Regions from separate parts of the Caldimonas taiwanensis NBRC 104434 genome, predicted to be linked through region 1. Evidence: predicted binding sites of a transcription regulator. Region 1 holds the regulator's gene; each other region holds the start of a gene.
The links. Region 1 encodes FNR, which switches genes on or off when oxygen is low (the NO sensors DNR and NnrR bind a similar motif). Its sites were predicted from a motif close to TTGATNNNNATCAA; they were not measured.
Positions count from the first base shown of each region.

Region 2: a site for FNR is predicted at 2,207-2,220, ahead of CTA01S_RS06100 (putative zinc-binding protein). Genes of this name have one in related genera too.
Region 3: a site for FNR is predicted at 3,507-3,520, ahead of CTA01S_RS10380 (oxygen-binding di-iron domain-containing protein). Genes of this name have one in related genera too.

Region 1 is NZ_BCWK01000013.1:35,361-42,617, reverse strand. Features, by position in the region: gene ccoO (cytochrome-c oxidase, cbb3-type subunit II) at 1-48, shown strand, start outside; gene CTA01S_RS11765 (CcoQ/FixQ family Cbb3-type cytochrome c oxidase assembly chaperone) at 65-202, shown strand; gene ccoP (cytochrome-c oxidase, cbb3-type subunit III) at 215-1,129, shown strand; gene ccoG (cytochrome c oxidase accessory protein CcoG) at 1,110-2,618, shown strand; gene CTA01S_RS11750 (hypothetical protein) at 2,645-2,935, shown strand; gene CTA01S_RS11745 (hypothetical protein) at 2,985-3,221, shown strand; gene fnr (fumarate/nitrate reduction transcriptional regulator Fnr) at 3,238-3,957, opposite strand; gene hemN (oxygen-independent coproporphyrinogen III oxidase) at 4,225-5,631, shown strand; gene CTA01S_RS11725 (sulfite exporter TauE/SafE family protein) at 5,645-6,325, shown strand; gene icd (NADP-dependent isocitrate dehydrogenase) at 6,464-7,257, shown strand, end outside.
Region 2 is NZ_BCWK01000005.1:82,916-90,172, reverse strand. Features, by position in the region: gene CTA01S_RS06115 (cupin domain-containing protein) at 1-116, opposite strand, end outside; gene CTA01S_RS06110 (DUF8744 domain-containing protein) at 166-1,284, opposite strand; gene CTA01S_RS06105 (metal-sulfur cluster assembly factor) at 1,281-1,598, opposite strand; gene CTA01S_RS06100 (putative zinc-binding protein) at 1,647-2,093, opposite strand; gene CTA01S_RS06095 (adenosylcobalamin-dependent ribonucleoside-diphosphate reductase) at 2,346-5,318, shown strand; gene CTA01S_RS06090 (YbbN family protein) at 5,486-5,881, shown strand; gene CTA01S_RS06085 (FadR/GntR family transcriptional regulator) at 6,068-6,856, shown strand; gene ltnD (L-threonate dehydrogenase) at 6,853-7,257, shown strand, end outside.
Region 3 is NZ_BCWK01000010.1:94,317-101,573, forward strand. Features, by position in the region: gene CTA01S_RS10370 (ABC transporter permease) at 1-1,662, opposite strand, end outside; gene CTA01S_RS10375 (GGDEF domain-containing protein) at 1,849-2,691, shown strand; gene CTA01S_RS10380 (oxygen-binding di-iron domain-containing protein) at 2,664-3,440, opposite strand; gene CTA01S_RS10385 (ABC transporter ATP-binding protein) at 3,554-4,222, opposite strand; gene miaA (tRNA (adenosine(37)-N6)-dimethylallyltransferase MiaA) at 4,219-5,157, opposite strand; gene CTA01S_RS10395 (multidrug effflux MFS transporter) at 5,154-6,416, opposite strand; gene CTA01S_RS10400 (PA2779 family protein) at 6,619-7,032, shown strand; gene CTA01S_RS10405 (PA2778 family cysteine peptidase) at 7,029-7,257, shown strand, end outside.

The DNA.
Region 1 (7,257 bases):
GATGCCGTGATCGCCTACTTGCAGGTGCTTGGCACTGCCATGAAGTGAGGGACAGACGATGGACATCGATGTGAACGACCTGCGCATCATCGTGACGGTGGTGTCGTTGCTGATCTTCATCGGCATCTGCGGCTGGGCCTATGCCCGCCGTAACCGAGAGCGCTTCGACGAAGCGGCCCGCCTGCCCTTCCAATCTGAATAGCCCGAGCACACCATGAGCGACTTCTTCCATGACGGCTGGTCGATCTTCATCGCCGTCACCACCATCCTGAGCTTGATCGCATGCTTGTTGCTGCTCATCGTGGCGTCCAAGCGCAAGATCATGGCCAACGACAACACCACCGGTCATGTCTGGGACCAAGATCTCAAGGAATTGAACAACCCGCTGCCGCGCTGGTGGATGGGGCTGTTCGTCATCACCGTTGTGTTTTCCGCCATCTACCTGGTGTTCTACCCTGGGCTGGGCAGCTATCAAGGCCGCTGGGGATGGTCTCAGGCAAGCCAATACGAGAAGGAAATGGCCAAGGCACAGGCTCAGCTCGAACCTTTGTACGAACAGTTCAAAGGCAAGACGGCCGAGCAGTTGGTGGCTGATGCGCGGGCCATGGGTATCGGCGAGCGTCTGTTCTTGAACTGGTGTGCTCAATGCCATGGCTCCGACGCGCAAGGCGGTCGCGGATTTCCCAACCTCACCGATGGAGACTGGCTGTGGGGCGGCACACACGAGGACATCAAAACCACCATTGCACAAGGACGCACTGGAGTGATGCCGCCGATGGGCCAGGCCATCGGCGGGGGTGAAAACGTGCGCAACGTGGCGCATTACGTGATGAGCCTGTCGGGCAGCCCGCACGATCCGATCGCCGCCCAACTGGGCCGCTCCAAGTTCGGTGCCTGCGCGGCTTGCCATGGCCAGGACGGTAAGGGCAACCCCACGATGGGCGCTCCCAACCTGACCGACCGCATTTGGCTGCATGGTTGGGGAGAGCAGGCCATCATGCATATCATCAACAACGGCAAGACCAACGTCATGCCGCCGCATGCCGGCAAACTCACCGAGTCGCAAATCCACGTCTTGGCCGCCTACGTTTGGGGTCTGTCGCACCCGGATGCGGGGCAGGCACGCTGAGCGTGCGCGTCAATGGAGCCATCCGGTGAGCCGTACCGAATCCAAGATCATTGCCCTGCGGCCCGCCGCCGCAGACAACGGTGATGCGGCGGGCCAGACGGTGTCTCTGTATCAGAAGCAGCAGAAGATCTACCCCCGCGCCGTCCATGGCTGGTTTGCGGCGTGGCGCTGGGCGCTGGTGTGGCTCACCCAACTCGTCTTCTATGGGCTGCCTTGGCTTCAGTGGAACGGGCGCCAGGCCGTGCTCTTCGACCTGGCGGCGCGGCGTTTCTACATCTTCGGCTTGGTGCTCTACCCGCAGGACTTCATCTACCTGACGGCGTTGCTCGTCATTTGCGCCTACGCATTGTTTCTGTTCACAGCGGTGGGGGGGCGACTGTGGTGTGGTTATGCCTGCCCGCAGACGGTCTACACCGAGATCTACATGTGGGTCGAGCGCAAGATCGAGGGCGACCGCAGCGCACGCATGCGACTCGATCAAGGCCCATGGACCTTCCAAAAGCTGTGGCGCAAGACGGCCAAGCAAGTCGCATGGGTGGCCATCGGTCTGTGGACCGGATTCACCTTCGTCGGCTACTTCACACCCATCAAGACACTCGGCGCGGAAGCGCTGACACTGGGCCTGGGGCCCTGGGAGTGGTTTTGGATTTTGTTCTACGGCTTGGCCACCTATGGCAATGCCGGCTACCTGCGCGAGCAGGTGTGCAAGTACATGTGTCCCTATGCGCGCTTCCAGAGTGCGATGTTCGACCGGGACACCATGATCATCACCTACGATGCGACGCGCGGCGAACCCCGCGGCTCCCGCCCCCGCAAAGCCAATCCGAAGCAACTCGGACTGGGCCACTGCATCGACTGCAGCTTGTGCGTGCAGGTCTGTCCTACCGGCATCGACATCCGCAACGGCTTGCAATACGAGTGCATCGGCTGCGCCGCATGCATCGATGTGTGCAACGGCGTGATGGACAAGATGAACTATCCGCGTGGGCTGATCCGCTATTCCACACAGAACGGCATGAGCCATGGCTGGACGCGAGCACAGATGTTCAAGCGGGTGCTGCGCCCACGGGTGCTCGTCTACACCGCCATCCTTGCGTTCATCGGTGCGGCTTTTGTCGGCAGCCTGGTGCTGCGCAGCCCCTTCAAAGTGGACGTCATCCGCGACCGCGGGGCGCTGGCGCGCATCGTCGAGGATGGCTACGTCGAAAACGTCTATCGTTTGCAAATCATGAATGCGCTGGAGCAGCCTGAGCGATACCGCATCGGCGTCTCGGGGCTGGAGGGTTTGCGCCTGGCCTCCGAGTCTCAAGTCGAGGTCGAACCTGCCGCTTCGCGTTGGGTGGTGGTGCGCGTCCAGTTGCCGCCGCAGCACGCCGAGCCCTTGCGAGGGCATACCCATCCTATCGAGTTTCGTATCGACCGCTTGCCCCAGGGCGGCCAGACCGAGCATCGCGTGCTCGAACGATCCACCTTCTTGGTGCCGCGTTGAGCGGCAACCCTTGGGAGACCCCTGCCATGAGCCGACCTGCCAATCTGTCTCTTGCCCAACGAGCCGGCGCGCCATGGTGGCGTGAGCCCATGATGTGGCTGGTGTTGGGCGCCCCCGCGGCGGTGATTGCCGCCTGTGTCGTGACCATCACGCTGGCGATCCGGCATCCCGATCCCGTGCTGCAGCGTAGCGCCGTTTCCGCCACGGCGACCCGTTCCGGCGCAGGCGCGGCCTCCGAGCGGAGTTGGCTGCCTGCGCAACAGGCTCGCAACCACAGTGCCACGCCAGCCTCGGCCCTGACCGGCCGGGGTGAATGAGACGGCACGCGGCGCCACCTTCGTCTTGGTCCGTCGAGGCTCACCTGCGATGAAACTGCCTTGGATGAGTATCCTCTGGCCGGCCTTTTTGATGGCCGGCGTCGTCGAGACGGTCGTCTTCGCGATGGTCGACCCCCAGGAGCTGCATTGGATCGGAGGGGCTCCGATCGAGCTGTCGGTCACGGCGGTCTATTCGTTGGCCTTCTTTTTCTTCTGGGGTGCTTTCATCCTGGCCGGCGTGACGATGCACCTGCTGGCGCACCCGCCGCAGCGAGATGATGCCTGAGTTAGGCGCCAGCGGTTCAGCAGGTGCTGTTGTTGACCAGGCGGCGCAAGCCGTCCTCGTTCAAGATACGGATCTGTCGCTGCTTGACTTCGAGCAAGCCGTCTTCCTGGAATTTCGAGAACGTGCGGCTGACGGTCTCCAGTTTCAAGCCGAGGTAGCTGCCGATTTCCTCGCGAGTCATGCGCAGGATCAGCGCCGAGGGCGAAAAACCGCGCGCCTGCAGGCGCTGCGTGAGGTTCAATAAAAAGGCGGCAAGGCGTTCCTCGGCACGCATGCTACCCAGCAGCAGCATCACACCATGGTCGCGCACGATCTCGCGGCTCATGATCTTGTGAAACGAACTCTGCAACTCGGTGAATTCGCGCGACAGCTCTTCGAGTCGATGGTAGGGAATCACACAGACCTGAGAGTCTTCCAGCGCCACCGCATCGCAGGTATGGCGGTCCTGACTGATGGCATCCAGCCCCAACAACTCCCCAGCCATCTGGAAGCCCGTAACCTGGTCGCGTCCGTCCTCCGAAGACACCCGGGTCTTGAAAAACCCCGTGCGCACGGCGTACAACGACTGGAACGGGTCGCCCGCATGGAACAAGGCCTCGCCGCGTTTGACGCTGCGACGCGAGGCCACCATCTGATCCAGCTTCTCGAGATTGGAGCGAGACAGGCCCACGGGCAGGCACAGTTCGCGCAGATTGCAGCTCGAGCAAGCCACTTTGAGGGAATCGAGTTTGAGCATGCGCGTCGGCTTCTCCTTGAGGTCCATTATGGACCTTTGCGCGTCCTGGGAGACGATCGGAGGGGTGAGGCTTGCGCGGGCCGGCCGTGCCGGAGGCTGGGTCGAGGCGGCCAAGGGGGCCCACAGGGGGGCCAGGCTGGCGTCGGAGGGCGTGTCGAACGGCATGGTGGAGGCTCCTCAGGCAATGTGCCGATTGTTCAGGAGCGTTCTGCACAGGGTCTTGAGCAAGATCAAGTCGTCGGCCGATCGCTCTGGCACAGTGCCCCCATGACGCACGATCCCGCCCTGCCGATCGCCCCCGAACTCTTACAGCGCTTCGACGTTCCGGGGCCCCGCTACACCTCTTATCCGACGGCAGACCGATTCGTCGAAGCCTTTGGGCCGGCGCAACTCGCGCAGGCCCTGGCTCAGCGCGCCGGTGGGGTGGGGGCCGTCGGGGGACGCGCTGCGGCCTTGTCCTTGTATGTGCACATCCCGTTTTGCGAGTCGGTGTGCTACTACTGCGCGTGCAACAAGATCATCACCCGCCATCACGAGCGGGCGGGCCAATACCTCGAGGCCCTGGAACGTGAAATCGCGTTGTACGTCGATGTCCTGGGGCGCGACCAGCCGGTCAGCCAGCTGCACCTCGGGGGCGGCACGCCGACCTTTCTTGCCGACGAGGAACTCGCAAGGCTGATGCAGGTCTTGCGAACCTCTTTCCGGTTGGTGCCCGGCGGGGAATACAGCATCGAAGTCGATCCTCGCACCGTCTCGCCGCAGCGCTTGTCCCATCTGGTGTCGCTGGGTTTCAATCGCATCAGTTTGGGCGTGCAGGATTTCGATCCCGACGTGCAAAAGGCGGTGCATCGCGTGCAGTCCTTCGACAGCGTGGCTCGTTTGATCGAGCAGGCGCGCGAGCTGGGCATCGAATCGGTCAATGCCGATTTGATCTATGGGTTGCCACGACAGACGGCGACCTCATTTGCCCGCACGCTGGAGCTCATGGGCCAGTTGCGGCCGGACCGCATCGCCTTGTACGGCTATGCGCACCTGCCAGCGCGATTCAAGCCTCAGCGGCGCATCGATGCCAGCGAGCTGCCCGGACCTGCCGACAAGCTGGCCATGTTGTCGGCGGCCATTGCCAGCTTCGCTCGGGCCGGCTACGACTACATCGGCATGGACCACTTTGCCTTGCCCAACGATGCGCTGGCCGTGGCCAAGCGCCAAGGCCGACTGCACCGCAACTTCCAGGGCTACAGCACCCAACCCGATGCCGACCTCATTGCCTTGGGTGTGTCAGCGATCGGCCGGGTGGGCAGTCACTACAGCCAGAACGTCAAAACCCTGCCCGAGTATTACGACGCCTTGCGCCAAGGGCAATTCCCTGTGGCCCGAGGCTTGGCACTCACGCGCGATGACCTGGTCCGCCGCGCCGTCATCATGGCCCTCATGTGTCAAGGGCAGGTCGCGTTCGAGTCCATCGAACTGTCGTACCTGATCGACTTCCGCCACTACTTCGCGGCCGAAATGGCGCAGCTCGAACCCCTGGCCGCGCACGGGCTGCTGCGCATCGAGCCCGATGGCCTGTATGTGACGCCGTCGGGCTGGTACGTCGTGCGGGGCATCGCGATGGTCTTTGACAAATACCTGCAGGCCGAGCGCAGCCGCGAGCGATTCTCCCGCATCATTTGACGATGAACGGACGATGAACGCGGCCTTGCTGCTCAGTGCGGGATTGATGGGCCTGGCCGGGAGCCTGCATTGCACCGCCATGTGCGGCGCTGCCACACTGGCCCTCGGTCGCTCGGGAACCCGTGGGTGGGCGTTCCAGGCCGGGCGCTTGCTCGGCTATGGAATGGCCGGTGCAGTGGCTGCCGGCGCCCTGCAGTCCCTGCAATGGGCGGCGGCGCAGCTGAGCGTGCTCAAACCCTTCTGGGCCATGTTCCATGTGGCCGTCATCGCCCTGGGGCTGAGCCTGCTGTGGCGGGGGCGCCAGCCGCACTGGCTCGACGCGCTGGCCCACCACATCTGGCAGCGTCTGCGCCAAGGCCCCCTGCGGCGCTGGCCGCTGCAGGGCGCAGCCAGCGCCCTGGTGGCCGGGCTGATGTGGGTGCTGCTGCCCTGTGGGCTGTTGTATTCGGCCTTGATGGTGGCGGCCCTGGGCAACTCGATGGCCGAAGGGGCTGCGGTGATGCTGGTCTTCGCGCTGGCGTCGGCCGTGGGCTTGCAGGCCCTGGCGTTGACATGGCAGCGCCTGCGCGGGGCGGACGCCGGGTGGCGGGGCACCTGGGTGGTCCGTGCCGCCGGGGCGATCCTGGCCGCCAGCTCCGCCTGGGCCCTGGGGCACGGCCTGTGGATGAACTTTGGCGCACCGGTGTGTCGATGAGGCTGTGCGATTGGCGCCTGGACGATGCGCCGGCCCCCCGCAAGCGGCCGTGGGCACGGCCTGCACTGCCTTAGAATCGTTCGTCTAAAACAATCTCTCACCCTGAGTTTTCACTCGGTTTTGCGCGGAGCTTGCGACATGTACCAGCACATCAAGGTGCCCGAGGGCGGGCAGAAGATCACCGTCAACAAAGACTTCTCGCTCAACGTGCCCGACAACCCGATCATCCCTTACATCGAGGGCGATGGCACCGGCTTCGACATCACGCCCGTGATGATCAAAGTGGTCGATGCGGCGGTGGCCAAAGCCTATGCGGGCCAGCGCAAGATCCACTGGATGGAAATCTATGCCGGTGAGAAGTCGACGAAAGTGTACGGGCCCGATGTCTGGCTCCCCGACGAAACGCTGCAAGTGCTCAAAGAGTACGTCGTCTCCATCAAAGGCCCCTTGACCACTCCGGTCGGCGGTGGCATCCGCTCGCTGAACGTGGCCCTGCGGCAGGAGCTCGACCTGTACGTCTGCCTGCGTCCGGTGCGCTACTTCAAAGGGGTGCCCTCGCCGCTGAAAGAGCCCGAGAAGACCGACATGGTGATCTTCCGCGAGAACTCGGAGGACATCTACGCCGGCATCGAATGGGCTGCCGAGTCCGAGCAGGCCAAGAAGGTCATCGCCTTCCTGCAGAAGGAGATGGGGGTCAAGAAGATCCGCTTCCCCGAGACCTCGGGCATCGGCATCAAACCCGTCTCGCGCGAAGGCACCGAGCGCCTGGTGCGTAAAGCCATCCAGTACGCCATCGACAACGACAAACCCTCGGTGACCCTGGTTCACAAGGGCAACATCATGAAGTTCACCGAAGGGGCTTTCCGTGACTGGGGATATGCCCTGGCTCAGAAGGAATTCGGCGCCGAACCCATCGACGGTGGCCCGTGGTG
Region 2 (7,257 bases), on a different contig from region 1:
CGCATCAGTTGCAGCTGCGCCGTCTTGATGAGGCTGGTGCTGGGTGTCTGCGCGATGGCTGCGCCGAGGGGCTGCAGGTCGATCACGTCGCGGGCTTGGGCATGGGGCAGGGCCATCGTGCACTCCTGGAAGCAAAGACCATCATGAACTGACGGGCGCTCTCGTTCAAGCCTTTGTCCCTGTCCACATGCTGGCGACCATGGCGAGTGCAAACCAGCCGATGGCCACTGCATGCCCGGCAGCAGCCCAAGACAGCGCGCTTGCATGACCAGCCATCAAGCCGACGATGCGCAACACCAGGCTGGCACTGAGCACCACGATGGCCCCACGCGCCCAGGCTACGTAGGCAGGCCGCACTTTGGCCAGGGCCGGCAGGATGATGGGGGCGTGACCGAACACCATTGCAAACACGAAGCCCAGCCACAGTGCATGGCCAGCGGCCTGAGTGGCGGTGGGCACATTGGCCAGTCCGGCCAGCCCCAGCAGCGCTGCGATGCCCAGCCAGCCGTACCCGATGCACAGGCACTGGGCTGTGTGCCCAGGCCACTGCTTCGCCGCCCACTGGCGCGGTGCGAAGTCCCAGCGCAGCAGCCACACGGCCAGGGCCGCGCACGCGCCCCACCACATCGCCGTGGCCATGGCCCGGCCTCCGGTGCCTGCCAGGGCATCGGCCAGCCCCAGCAGCACCGCTGTCAGGGCCGCTCCTACCATCACGACAAAGCCCACACGAACGCCCCGGGGCAGCCGTCGCATCTGCATCAGCTCGCGCCTTTCACCCGCAATCGTCAGCACCAGGAAGGCCATCCACGCATGCAAGGCCGCTTCGGGGGCGTTCAAGGCCCAGGCTGCCACGCCCAGCCCCCAGCAGGCCGCGCCCAGGGCCTCGACGGCCAGGTGCAGCGACCAGGCCCGCGTGTGACCGGCCCACAGGTAGAGCCCCACCAAACCGCCACTGGCCAGCCCCCACAGCCCCAAGGCCAGGGATGCGCTGCCAATGGCCCAGGCGGCCAAGCCGCCCAGCCCCGCCAGCAGTGGCACGGCGTAGCCCCAGGCGTGGCGCAGGGCCACGGCCCGCTCCAGCGAGATGAGCGCGCCGAAGAACCCGCAGACCATCACTGCACCATGCAGGCTCATAGCGCCAGGGGCCGCGCCGCCCCAGCCCAGGCGCGCCAGGCCGCCGCCCAGGCCTTGGAGCAGGTTGGCCGCGGCCAGCAGCGCGCACCACGCCACGGCCATGCGACGCAGGGTCACACCTGACGACGACGAGGCCACGGAGGGTTTCACCAGCCGAAGCGCGCCTTCAGCGCCGGGCTCAGCCGCTGCGGGCTCCAGGGCGTGTCCCAGTCCATCTGCACATCCACGGGCAGGCCATCGGGGCAGGCCCGGCGCAGCGCCTCGGTGACGTCTTCGATCATCACATCGGCCATCGGACAGGTGGCGCTGGTGGGGATGAGCGTCACCTGCACACCTTGGGGGCTGCTGCGGATCGATTCCACAAGGCCCAGGTCCACGATGCTTTCGCCGATCTCGGGGTCGCGCACTTCCTGCAGCACGGCGCGCAGCGCGGCTTCATCAGGCGGGTTGGAAGCAGGTGTCATGTCAGGATCGGTATCAGGTGCCCATCATCGCTTCGCCACCGCCGGCATTCAAGCCCCCGCGCAGCGGCAGGCCCCAGTGCCACCACCTCCTGACGAGCCGGGCGCGGCCAGGGCGTTCATGGCCTGCACGCGTTCGCGTATCTCGAGATAGACCACCTCGGCCTGGCGGACGTCGAAGTCCGCGTGATAGGTTTTGCGCACCCCTTGTTCGCCCAGCTGCACGTGCGCCGTGGGGGCAATGCCGTGGCGGGCCAGGCTGTGGCGCACGCAGGCCAGTGCGCAACCGTCGATGGCTAGGATGGGGCGTCTCATCTGCGCCGCTTCCTTCAATTTGCGCACCAGTGGTGGCACGTCACCGCCCACGCCGGCGATGCATGACATCTCCGCAAGGCCTTCGTGGTCCAGGCGCAGCGCGAGGTGGTTGGCCATCTGCGCCACGCTGGAGCAGCCGGAGCAGAAATATACGAGGGTGAGCGCATCGTTGGGGCGGGCCATGTCCATGGGGTCCTTCACGCGTGGTGGACGGACTGTGAATCTAACAACCCGAAGACAGCATGGAATTGCACTGCGTCAAGCCCCGAAGCGTCCCGCGCCCGACACGGGCACTTGTGACTCACATCAACCGATCGCCGTCTGCCTTGACGTACCGTGCGCTGCGTTGCACCGACCCTGCCGCCGAAGCGGCCGCCCCTCGACAGCCGCGGCCAAACCGAATTCAATGTCATCCAGGTCCGTCCAGGAGGTCCCATGCAAGACACCTCGTCCCGAACCCATGCCGTCGTCTCCAACCTGCCTGCCCAGGCCATCAGCGAGGAGGTGTTGCTCGAGAAATACGCCAAGGGCCAGGAGCGCACGCTGGACGATGTGCGGGCGCGGGTGGCGCGGGCCCTGGCCGAGGTCGAGGCGCCCGAGCAGCGCGCTGCATGGCAGCAGCGCTTCTTCGAGGCTCAGCGCCAAGGCTTCATCCCGGCCGGACGCATCTTGTCGGCCGCCGGCACCGAGCTGCGCGCCACGCTGATCAATTGCTTCGTGCAGCCCGTGGGGGATTCCATTTCGCACCCGGACGAAGGCCATCCCGGTATTTACACGGCGCTGACCGAAGCGGCCGAAACCATGCGCCGGGGCGGTGGCGTGGGCTATGACTTTTCGCGCATCCGCCCGCGCGGCGCCTGGGTGGGCGGCACCCAATCCAGCGCGTCTGGGCCGGTGAGCTACATGCGCGTGTTCGATCGGTCGTGCGAGACGGTGGAATCGGCCGGCGCCCGGCGTGGCGCGCAGATGGGCGTGCTGCGCTGCGACCACCCCGACGTCGAGGAATTCATCCATGCCAAGGACAGCGGCGACCTGCGCAACTTCAACCTCTCGGTGGCCGTGACCGATGCCTTCATGCAGGCCGTCGAGGCGGACGCCGAGATCGAGTTGGTCCACCGTGCCGAGCCCGGCCCGGCGCAAAAGGCCGCTGGCGCCTTCCAGCGCGCCGATGGCCTGTGGGTGTATCGCCGAGTGGCTGCGCGCGAGCTGTGGGATCAGATCATGCGCTCCACTTACGACCATGCCGAGCCTGGGGTGCTGTTCATCGACCGCATCAACCAGGACAACAACCTGGGTTATTGCGAGACGATCGTCAGCACGAACCCGTGCGCCGAGCAACCGCTGCCCCCCTACGGCTGCTGCTGCCTGGGTTCCATTGATCTCACACGCTTCGTGCGCGAGCCCTTCGAGCCCGGGGCTTCCTTCGACGAAGCGGCCTTTGCCCAGCTGTGCCGGGTGGCCGTGCGCATGCTCGACAACGTGCTGGAGGTGACCTACTGGCCGCTGCCGCAGCAGCAGGAGGAGGCCCGCCGCAAGCGCCGCGTGGGCCTGGGCTTCACCGGTCTGGGCGATGCCCTGGTGATGCTGGGCCTTCGCTACGACACGCCCGAGGCACGCGCCACCGCGCGTCGCATCAGCGAGGTGATGCGCGATGCGGCCTACGAGGCCTCGGTGGCCCTCGCCCAGGAGCGCGGCCCCTTTCCGCTGTTCAATGCCGATCTCTACCTCTCCCGTGGGGCCTTCGCCTCGCGCTTGCCGCAGCCGCTGAAAGACCGCATCCGCGCCCACGGCATTCGCAACTCCCACCTGCTGTCGATCGCGCCCACCGGCACCATCAGCCTGGCCTTTGCCGACAACGCCAGCAATGGCATCGAGCCGGCCTTCAGCTGGACCTACACGCGCAAAAAGCGCATGCCCGATGGCACCTTCAAGGAATACCTGGTCGAGGACCATGCCTGGCGTCTGTACCGCCATCTCAAAGGCGAGGACGCCCCCCTCACCGAAGCCTTCGTCACTGCGCTGCAAATGAGTGCGGCGGCTCATCAGGAGATGGTGGCCGCGGTCGCACCGTTCATCGACACCTCGATCTCCAAGACGGTCAATGTGCCGGCCGACTATCCTTATGCCGACTTCCAAGACCTTTACTGGCGCGCCTGGAAGTCCGGCCTCAAAGGGCTGTCCACCTACCGGCCCAATGCGGTGCTCGGCTCGGTGCTGAGCGTGGCGCCCACCGCGCCCCAGCCGCAGGCGTTGTTGCCTGACGACGCCAACCGCCGCATGGCGCTCGACCGCCTGCCCGCCCCCGTGCTGGCTTCATTGCGCTGGCCCGGCCGGCCGGAGCTGCCCGCAGGCAACCCGGCCTGGACGTACATGATTCGCCACCCCTTCGGCGAGTTCGCTCTCTTCGTGGGCGAGATCACCGAAGCGCTGACGGCCGCTCAGCCCGCCGGCTTGCAGGCCGGCGGTCGCTCGTCAGACGCGGGCGAGTCCGCAGGGACTCCCGCGGTCCGGACTCGCCCCTTCGAAGTGTGGGTCAACGGCGCCGAGCAGCCGCGCGGCCTGGGCGCCATGGCCAAGACCCTGTCGATGGACCTGCGCGCCAATGACAGCGCCTGGCTGCAACTCAAGCTCGACGCCCTGGCCACCGTGGCCGAGGAACGGGCCTTCGACATGCCTTTCCCGCCGCACGGCGAACCACGGCGTTTCCCGGGCGTGGTCGCGGCCATGGCGGCGGTCATCCGTTGGCGTTGCGAACAGCTGGGCGTGTGGAAGGACGGCGCCCTGCGGCGCGCCACGCCGGTGCTCGATGCCATGTTCAGCCGGGAGGAGCCCCGCACCGGCACCTCGGGCACGCTGGCCTGGTCGGTGGACATCGACAACCCGGCCACGGGCGAGTCCTTCACGCTCACGCTCAAGGAAGTGACCTTGCCCGGCCCCGACGGCGCACCCGTCACCCGACCTTGCGCCATGGGCCTGTCGGGCAACTACCCGCGCGCCCTGGATGGCCTGGCCCGGGTGCTGTCGCTGGACATGCGCGTCATCGACCCGGCCTGGATCGGCATGAAGCTGCGCAAGCTGCTCAACTATGCCGAGCCCCTGGGGCACTTCATGGCCTTCGTGCCCGGCCTGCCCCACGGCGAGCGGCGCCAGCAGACCTGGCCGTCCACCGTGGCCTACATGGCCCGCCTCATCATCCACCGCTACGCGATGCTGGGCGTGCTCGATGAACAGGGCTTTCCGGTGCGCGAGATGGGCATCCTGCAGGCGCCGCAGGCCGAGGGCGTTGCGCCCAAGGCCGCGGCCCCCATGGCCGGCAGCCGCTGCCCCGAATGCGGCAACCTGACGGTCATCCACAAAGACGGCTGCGATTTCTGCACGGCCTGTGGGTATACCGGGACCTGCGGGTGAGATCGTCGCAGCGGACCTTCGCCGGTGGCGTGCCGTCCTGCGCACCGTGCCGCTGCGGCTCAACCCTGCGAGTCGCGCGGTACAGTCCTGGGCCGAGCGACTCGGCCGTGTGAGCCCCAAGCGGACCTGCGGCGACAGCGTCGCTGCGGATCCGAACGGGAGCAACCGTGCATCCAGCCTCCAACTCACCCCCGATGGTGCATGTGGCTTGCCTTTGTGCGGCCTGGTGTCGCTTGTGCGAAGGCTACACCGCGGTGTTGCACGAGGTCGTTGCGGCCTTGCAAGCCGAAGGCCGGCCGTTGCACCTGCATTGGATCGATATCGAAGATGACGCTGCCCTGGTGGGCGATGTCGATGTCGAAACCTTTCCCACCCTGGTCGTGGCCAGCATCGAGGCCTCGCAGGTCACGGTGCGTTTTGCCGGCCCGGTCACTCCGCAGCCGGCCACGCTGAGCCGGCTGCTGCGCGCAGCCGTGGCCGATGCCGCGCGGGGCGAAGCTCCCCGGCCGGTGCCTCCGCCCATCCAGGCGTTTGCCCAGCGGCTGCTCGCGCCGTGGCGATAGATCCCGCATTGCGCCGAGTGCCCACCCTGGCACCACGGTGATCCTGGGCTTCGGCCTGGCTGCAGGTGCCCTGCCACCCAGGAGGGAGGAGGGCAAGGAGGGAGGAGGGCACGAGCCCCAATGAAAGCGTGCGCTTCGGGTAAGTCCTGGTGGTGCCCGAACCCGTCAAATTTGTATGATGACCTGATGACACGACGGCTTCTCCCTGCCGAGCCTTTGCAAGCGCCGGATCGCTTGTCGGACCAGTTGGCCGACTTGCTGCGCCAGCGCATCGAGCGCGGCGAGTTGCGTCCCCAGGACCGCCTGCCCACCGAGCAGGAACTGGCCGAGCGCCACGGTGTCTCGCGCACCGTGGTGCGCGAGGCCGTGAGTCGGCTCAAGTCGATGGGCTTGCTCGTGTCGCGCCAGGGCTCCGGCGTGTTCGTGGCGCCGGTGTCCCGGGCCAGGCCGCTGGCCTTCGACCCGGCGGTGCTGCATTCGCTGGAGGCGGTGATCCAAGTGGTCGAAGTGCGCCGCGCGCTCGAAGGCGAGGTCGCGGCCTTGGCGGCCCAGCGCGCCGACCAAGCCGCCGTGCAGCGCATTCTCGCGGCCTTGGCCGCCATCGATACGGCGGTGGCCGCCGGAGGCGATGGCGTCGAGGAAGATTTGCATTTCCATCGCACCGTGGCCGCCGCCACGGGCAACCCGCAGTTCACCCGCTTGCTGGGTTTTCTGGAGCAATACCAGCGCGATGCGATGACCGTCACGCGGGCCAACGAGGCCATGCGGGAAGACTTCATGGAGCAAGTGCGCGCCGAGCACCGCGAGATCGCGCAGGCCATCGCCGCCCACGACCCCGAGCGGGCCCGGCAGGCCGCCACCACCCACATGCTGCGGGCGGCCCGCCGCATCGAAGAAGCCGATGCATCGGTGCGCGCAGCGCTCAGTGCAGCCCTGGTGCCGCGTCGGCACTCCACCAAAGGATCCGATTCATGAGTGACAAGACCCTGGGCGTCATCGGTCTGGGCTCCATGGGCCTGGGCGCGGCCGTGTCGGCCCATCGCAAGGGGGTGCCCACCTGGGGCTACGACCCGCGCGCCGACGCCTGCGAGGCGTTCGCCAACGCAGGTGGTCGCGTGGCGGCCACACCGGCAGAGCTTGCCGCACGATGCGATGTGGTGCTCATCTTGGTGGTCAATGCCACGCAAACCGAAGACGTGCTCTTTGGCAGCGGGGCCGTGGCCGAGCACATGCAGCCGGGCTCGGTGGTGGTGGCCTCGGCCACGGTGGACCCGGCCCTGCCACCCCGGTGGGAGGCCCGCTTGCGCGAGCGCGGCCTGTGGTTGATCGATGCGCCGGTCTCCGGCGGGCCGACCAAGGCCGCGCGCGGCGAGCTG
Region 3 (7,257 bases), on a different contig from region 1:
CTGGCGGATGCCCGGCAGGCGGCGTACCGCGGCCACGAAGTCCGGTTCCAGAAAGGCCGTGTCGGCCGCGGCAGCGCTGACGGCGGTGCGGACATAGAGATCGGCCGGCAGGACCGCATCGAGCCAGTCCGACACCGAGGCGCGAAAACTGGCCACCATGGTGGTCAAGGCCACGGCCAGGCTGAGGCTGGCCACCACGCCGGCCACGGCGACGGTGGCTGCGTGGCCTTGGTGATGCGCCCGTCGCAAGACCAACAGCAGCCCGGGGTGACGCCAGCGACCTGTCGGCACGGCAAGGGCCAGTGCGCGGATCACCGTCGGAATGCAGACGATCCCACCCATCAGCACGGCCGCCACGGCCAGGTAGGCCATCAATGGCAAGCCGTCCACCGGGGGCAGCAGCGCAAGCAGCGCTCCCAGGGCCAGCAGCCCCAGTCCCACCAGGGGGTGGGCATGCATGCGAGTGCTGGGCCCCAGCCCTTTGAGGGCCTCGGCCGGCGCCAGGCGCTGCGCCAGGCGCGCCGGCCGCCAGCTGCCGATCAAGGCCGCGGCCATGCCCAGGCTGGCATAGACCAGGGCGGCAGGCGTGGACCAGCGCAGCCGAGGGGCCACGCCGGGGAAAAATCCGCCGCCCAAGTCGCCTGCCAGCCAGGTCAACGCACCTTGCGCCAGCGCGGTCCCCAGGGCCAGTCCGAGCACGCTGCCCAGGCCGCCCAGCACGGCGGCTTCGGTCAGCACCAGGCGCAGCCGCTGGCCTGCATCCAGCCCCAGCACACCCAGCAGCGCCAATTGCGGCACGCGCTGGGCCACCGACAGCGACATCACCGAAAACACCAGGAAGGCCCCGGTGAACAGAGCCACCAGGGCCAGTACGGTGAGATTGACCCGATAGGCCCGTGAGACATTGGACAGGCGCTGCGAGGCCTGCTCGGGGGTGTGCACCAAGATGTCCGGCGGCAGGTCGAGCTGGCTTCGCACCAGCTCCCAGGTGACGCCGGGCTGCAAGCGCAGGTCGATGCGGTTGAGCCGGCCGAGCAGCCCGAAATGCCATTGGACGGCCGCGATGTCGGCCACGGCCAGCGGTGGCCCCGGCGCCGCGATCTCGCCCACCACCGTGTAGCGACGCCAGTTCAACCCGCTTTGGATCTCGACGCTGTCGCCGATGCTCACGCCCAAGGCTTCACGCGCGCGGGCATTGAGCGACAGGCTGTCGGGGGCCAGCAGCGCCAAGCGGTCCACACCGTCGGCCAGCTGCACGGCCAGCGCGGGGGCGAGCTCGGGTGCGACCAGCGGGTCCAGACCGATCAGCCGCAACTCCATGCGACGGCCATGGCGGTCGCGGGCATGCGCGGACAGCTCGATCGCCGCGCTGGCGCGGGCCACGCCGGGAAGGTGCACGAGCGTTTCGTACACGGACTCCTCGAACCCGCCACGCACGGCGCGCAATTCCACATCGGGCTCGCCCTGGATCGAGCGCACGGCCGCGCTGAACTCGCTCAGGGCGGACTCATGGATCAGGTGCACCGCAAAAGCCAAGGCCACGCCCAGCATGACCGCCACGGCGGCCATGCCATGGCGCCACGGATGGTGACGCCACTGCGGCCAGGACCAGCGGGCCCACCAACGCAAGCAGCTCATGGGGGTGGGATCGGCAAGGGGCATGTCGCGTTCGGGGCGCCATCGAGGGGGCGCGGGCCGGCGCACGCGCATCATGCACCGGCTCGACTGGGCATGGCCCCGACGGGGGTCCCAAGTCCCCCCTCATTTCAGGGGGGTGATCCTAGGGGGCTTCCCGAATGTCCGTAAAGCATGCGAGGATAAAAATCTTTTGTTTCAGGGGGGCTGGCCATGACCTCTCCTCGCCATGAGGCGTCGGGCAGCGAAGCTGCGGATTGGCAATGGGATCGGTGGCATCGAGTTTTGCTGTCGTGGGGTCTGTGGCCTTCGGTGGCCGTGCTGGTGTTGCTGGCCTGGTTGTTGGCCGCCTTGATCACCGTGGCGGTGATCGGCTTGCTGGGGCAGGGCTCGTGGCGCTTGGGTTTGGTCATCGCCACGGCCTGCGTGTGGGTGTCGGCCCCGCCCATGGTGTATGTGATATTGCGCCAGGTGTTCCGTTTGGAGCAATTGCGTCAGCGCCTGCAGGCCCTGGCCGTCACCGATGATCTGACCGGCTGCTACAACCGTCGGTACTTCTGGGACCGCATCGAACAGGAGTGGGCGCGTGCGCATCGGCACGGACTGCCGCTGGCGGTGTTGCTGATCGATGTGGACGATTTCAAACGCATCAACGATGCCCACGGCCATCATGCGGGCGACTTGATGCTGCAGGCGCTGGTGCGGGCATGCGGCGCGTCCTTGCGCAGCACCGATGTGCTGGCGCGTTACGGTGGCGAGGAGCTTGCGGTCTTGCTCCCGCAAACGAGTTTGTCGGGGGCTTTGGCCATGGCCGAGCGCATCCGCGCTGCATTGCAGCAGGTGCGTATCGATTGGCAGGGCCAGTCGGTGGGGGCCACGGTCAGCGTCGGCGTGGCCGCCTTGCATGACTCGCATGCGAATGTCCAAGCCATGGTCCACGATGCCGATGTGGCGCTTTACGAGGCCAAGCGTGCCGGGCGCAACCGTGTGCACGGCGCCCCGATGCCCGGGGCCTGCGCCGCGCTGACTCAGTCGGCAGCGATCGGCACGCTGTAATGCGCATCGCCCAGCAGGTCGATGCCGCAAGACAGGTCCTGCACCCATTCGATGAATTCACGCACCGCCGCCCCGGCCATGGGCGCGCCATGTTGCGGCACGATCATCTCGATGTCCAGCGTGCGCGCCATGCGGGCCCACAAGCGCAACACCTTGTTCGACACCATGTAGCGGCGGTGGAAACTTTCCATGGCCGGGATGTGGCCGCTCAGCGAGGTGACCGGGCGGCGCGGGTCGACTTGGCGCCCCATCGAGGCGCCCAAGTCGCCAGAGAACAGAATGCGGCTGACCGGGTCGTAAAACTGGAAGTTGCCCTCGGCGTGCAGGAAGTGCGCCGGCAGGGCCCACAGTTCGCTGCGTCCGACCCGGATGCGCAACCCCGCATCCGGAATGCCGATCACCCGGCCGGCTGTTTTGCCGGGCTTGCAAAAGTGCGGCACGAAGCGCTCCCACACGCGCGAGATGTACACCGGCGCGGTGGTGGCCGTCATCCAGCGGTCCAAGGAGGCGATGATGTCCGGATCGGCATGCGAGGCCAAAATGGCCGACAGCTGGTGGGGGGGAAAGTGCCGCGTCATGCCCAAGTAAAGCTCGCTGTAGGCCAGGTTGCCGCCCGGGTCGATGATCGCGCCGGTGTCGTCATCGACGATCAAGAACTGGTTGGCCTGCACCGCCTCGCCGTGTTCGACGGAGGTGTCGCAGAACATCAGGCACTGATGGCCCTTGTGGTGGTATAGCTCGAAGGACATGGTTCGGCTCGCAGCGGCACGGGAGGCGATGAGCGCGAACTCTAGGGGGCTTGCCTGTCAGCGGGCTTGATGTGAATCAACCCGTGCGGGGGCGGCCCGCCTGGCGGGCAGGCTCAGCGCACACTGCGCAGCCCCTGGGGCGTGAGCTGGTAGACCGCGTCGGCGTGGGCTGCGGCCGCCTGGGAATGGGTCACCATCACACAGGCCGCGCCATGCCGGCGCACCTGAGCGGCCAGGGCCTGCAACACGCGCTCGGCGGTGTCGGGGTCGAGATTGCCCGAGGGCTCGTCGGCCAGCAACAGCGCCGGCCGATGCACCAGCGCGCGAGCGATGGCCACGCGCTGCAACTGGCCGCCGGACAGCTGCTCGGGCAAACGCTGCGCCACGGCCAGCAAACCGACCTCGGCCAAGACCTCCTGCACGCGCGCCGGATCGTCACGGCCAAGCAGCAGCAGGGGCAAGGCCACGTTGTCGGCCACGCTCAAGTGCGGCAGCACGTGGAACGCCTGGAAGACGAAGCCCAGATGCGCTCGCCGCAGCCTGGCGCGGGCCGCCTCGTCCAGCCCGGCCAAGTCCTGCCCGAGCAGCTCGACGCGACCGGCCGTGGGCTCATCGAGCCCGGCCAGGCAGTTCAGCAGCGTGGACTTGCCCACGCCGGACTCTCCCAGCAAGGCGATGAAGCGGCCGCGCGGCAGTTCCAGATCCACGCCTTCGAAGACACCCGTCTGGCCGAAGCGCTTGGCCAGCCCTTGCACCCGCAGCACGGGCCCGGGGGGGCTCATGCCCACTCCTGGGCCCAGGCCTGGGCTCGCCGCACCACGTGGTCCAGGGCATCGGTGCGATCGCAGGCCACGGTCTCGCGCCAAGGCATGCTGCGCAGCCAGGTGAGTTGGCGCTTGGCCAGTTGTCGGGTGGCGGCGATGCCGCGCTCGGCCAGCGTGTCGGGGGGATGCAAGCCGTCGAGCATTTCCCACACTTGCCGGTAGCCGACGCAGCGCATCGATGGCTGGGCCAGGCTCAGATCGCCACGCGCACGCAAGGCGCGCACTTCGTCGATGAAGCCGGCGTCCAGCATGGCATGGAAGCGCTCGGCGATGCGCCGGTGCAGCCAGGTGCGGTCCGTGGGCTCCAGGGCGATGAGTCGGGGGCGCTCTCGTGCAGCCGGGCTGGTGCGGCCGGTGTGCCACTGCGACAACGGCCGGCCGCTCAGCTCCCACACCTCCAGCGCGCGCTGGATGCGCTGGCTGTCGTTGGGCGACAGCCGCGCGGCGGTGACCGGATCGACCCGGGCCAACTCGGCGTGCAGGGCCGGCCAGCCGCACTGCGCCGCACGCGCGTCGATGCGCGCGCGCACCTGCGCATCGGCTGCCGGCAGCGCATCCATTCCGTCGAACAGGGCCTTGAAATAAAGCAAGGTGCCGCCGACCAACACCGGCAGCCGCCCGCGAGATCGGATCTCGTTCACCAGTCGGGTCGCGTCGGCGACGAACTGCGCGGCGCTATAGGCTTCGGTGGGGTCGATCAGGTCGATCAGATGGTGCGGCACCGCAGCGCGCTCGGCCGCGCTGGGTTTGGCCGTGCCGATGTCCATGCCGCGGTAAACCAGGGCCGAGTCCACACTGATGATCTCGATCGGCAAGACCCGCGCCAGTGCGAGTGCGGCGGCGGTTTTGCCCGAGGCGGTTGGCCCGGCCAGGCACAAATAGGGAACACTCATCGGACCGTATTGTCCAAGGCTGGCGAACGCGCGGTGGGCTTCGCCTGCCCCCACCGGCCCACCCCCAGCCAGGCCGCAGCGGCCAGTGCGAAACACCACGCGGCCATGGTCAGTGCCAGAGGATAGACCGTGCCATTGTGGCTCCAACCCATCCAGTAGCCCATGCCGAAGGCCAAGGCCATGCTGAGAAAACCCGACAAGGCCGTGGCTGCACCGGCACGGGTGGGGAACGGCCCGACCGCGCCCATCTGAGCGCAGGGCTGGTGGATGCCATGCGCAAAGGTGTAGACGAAGGCTGGCATCATCAAGGCCAACGGGTGATGCACCCCGGCCAGCGCCAAAGCGGCCATCGCCGTTCCTGCGGCCACGGAGATGAAAGCGGCCCAGCGGATCGATCCCACCAAGCCGAGCCGCGGCACGAGGCGGCGGCAGGTGGCCGAGCCGATCAGGAAACCCGAGGTCACGATGGCGAAGGCGACCCCATATTCGCGTCGCGACAGGCCCAAGACATCGACCATCACGAACGACGACCCCGCAATGAAGCAAAACAGCCCGGCATAGGTGAAGCTGGACACCGCGGTGTAGGCCCAAAAGCTGGGATGGCTCAGCACCACGCGCCAGCTGTGCCACATCGGGCGCCAGCGCAGGGCATGCGGATTGGGGTGCCGCAGGGTTTCGGGCAGCCGCAGCGCGATGACGGCCAAGCCGGTCGCACCGAACAGCGTGAGCACGCCGAAAGCTCCCCGCCAGCCCAGTGTGGTTTCCAGGTAGCCGCCCAGGATGGGGCCGCTGACCGGCAGCAAGCCCATCCAGGTGGCCGCGCGCGCCATCACATGGGCGCCTTGGGCCGGGTCGTACAGATCACGCAGCATCGCGCGGGCGCACACGACGCAGGCCGCCATGCCCAGGCCCTGGGCGGCCCGGCACGCGATCAGCCAGGCGATGGTCGGCGACACCAAGGCCGCAGCGCTGGCCAGCGTGTACAAGGACAATCCGGCCAGCAGCACCGGGCGGCGGCCGAAGCGGTCGGCCACCGGGCCGAGCACGAGCTGGCCGAAGCCAAAGCTGATCACGAGCACGCTCAGCGTGAGCTGCACTTTGGTCAGTGGCACACCGAAGACCTGCGGCAGCGAGGGCAGAGAAGGCAGGTACAAATCGGTGGACACCGGCTGGGTGCCCAGCAAGAGCATCAGAGCGAGCACGACCACACCGGTCGACGGCGAGGCAGGCTGGGAGGGATGGGTGGTGGCCGACACCATGCGAAGGTCCCCGGTTGGCAAGCCGCCCGAGGGTAGCAGACCTGGGGCTTTCCCGAGGCTCGATCACATTTGTAAACAGACTGGGCATGGGCCGGGGGCGAAATCGGCAATTTCCATCGCACAATGTCGCGGCATGGCAGCGCCATGCAGGTGCTGCCCGACCTGTCTTGACATCATTCATGAATGAGCGAAGGAGTCCTTCATGTCCCGTTTCATCCGTGCCGTTGCGCTGACCGTGTCGCTGTCCATGGGCACCTTGGCGCTGGCGCAACCGGGCCAGCTCACGCTGATCACGACCGAACAGATCGCACGGCAGGGGCTCTCGCCGGCCGGTTCGGATGCGGGCGCGGCCTCGCGTGAGCGGCTGATGGCCGAGCTCGACCGTCCCGAGTTGCAGGCCAAGCTGCAGGACTGGGGCGTCAGCCCCGAGCAAGCGCGCGCCCGTGTGCAGGCTTTGACCGACGAGGAGGCTCAGCAGCTGGTGGCCCGCATCGACCAGGCGCCGGCCGGCGCCGGCGATGTGCTGGGCGCGATCGTCTTCATCTTCGTGCTGCTGCTGGTCACCGACATCTTGGGGTTGACCAAGGTCTTCCCCTTCACCCGTTCGGTGCGTTGAGCCGCCGCCGCCTGTCGCGTCGCGGCTGGCTGGCGGGCGCGGCGCTGAGCGTCCTGGGTGCGAGCGGCTGCGCGAGCCAGACGGCGGCTTTGCGCGCCGGGGCTGCGGTCGGCCTGCCACGGCGTGCCGAGCTCGAGCAGGTGCCGTTTTTCCCCCAAAGCGGGCCGAATCTGTGTGGCCCGGAAACCCTGGCCACGGTGCTGCAGGCCGAGGGCTTTGCGCAGA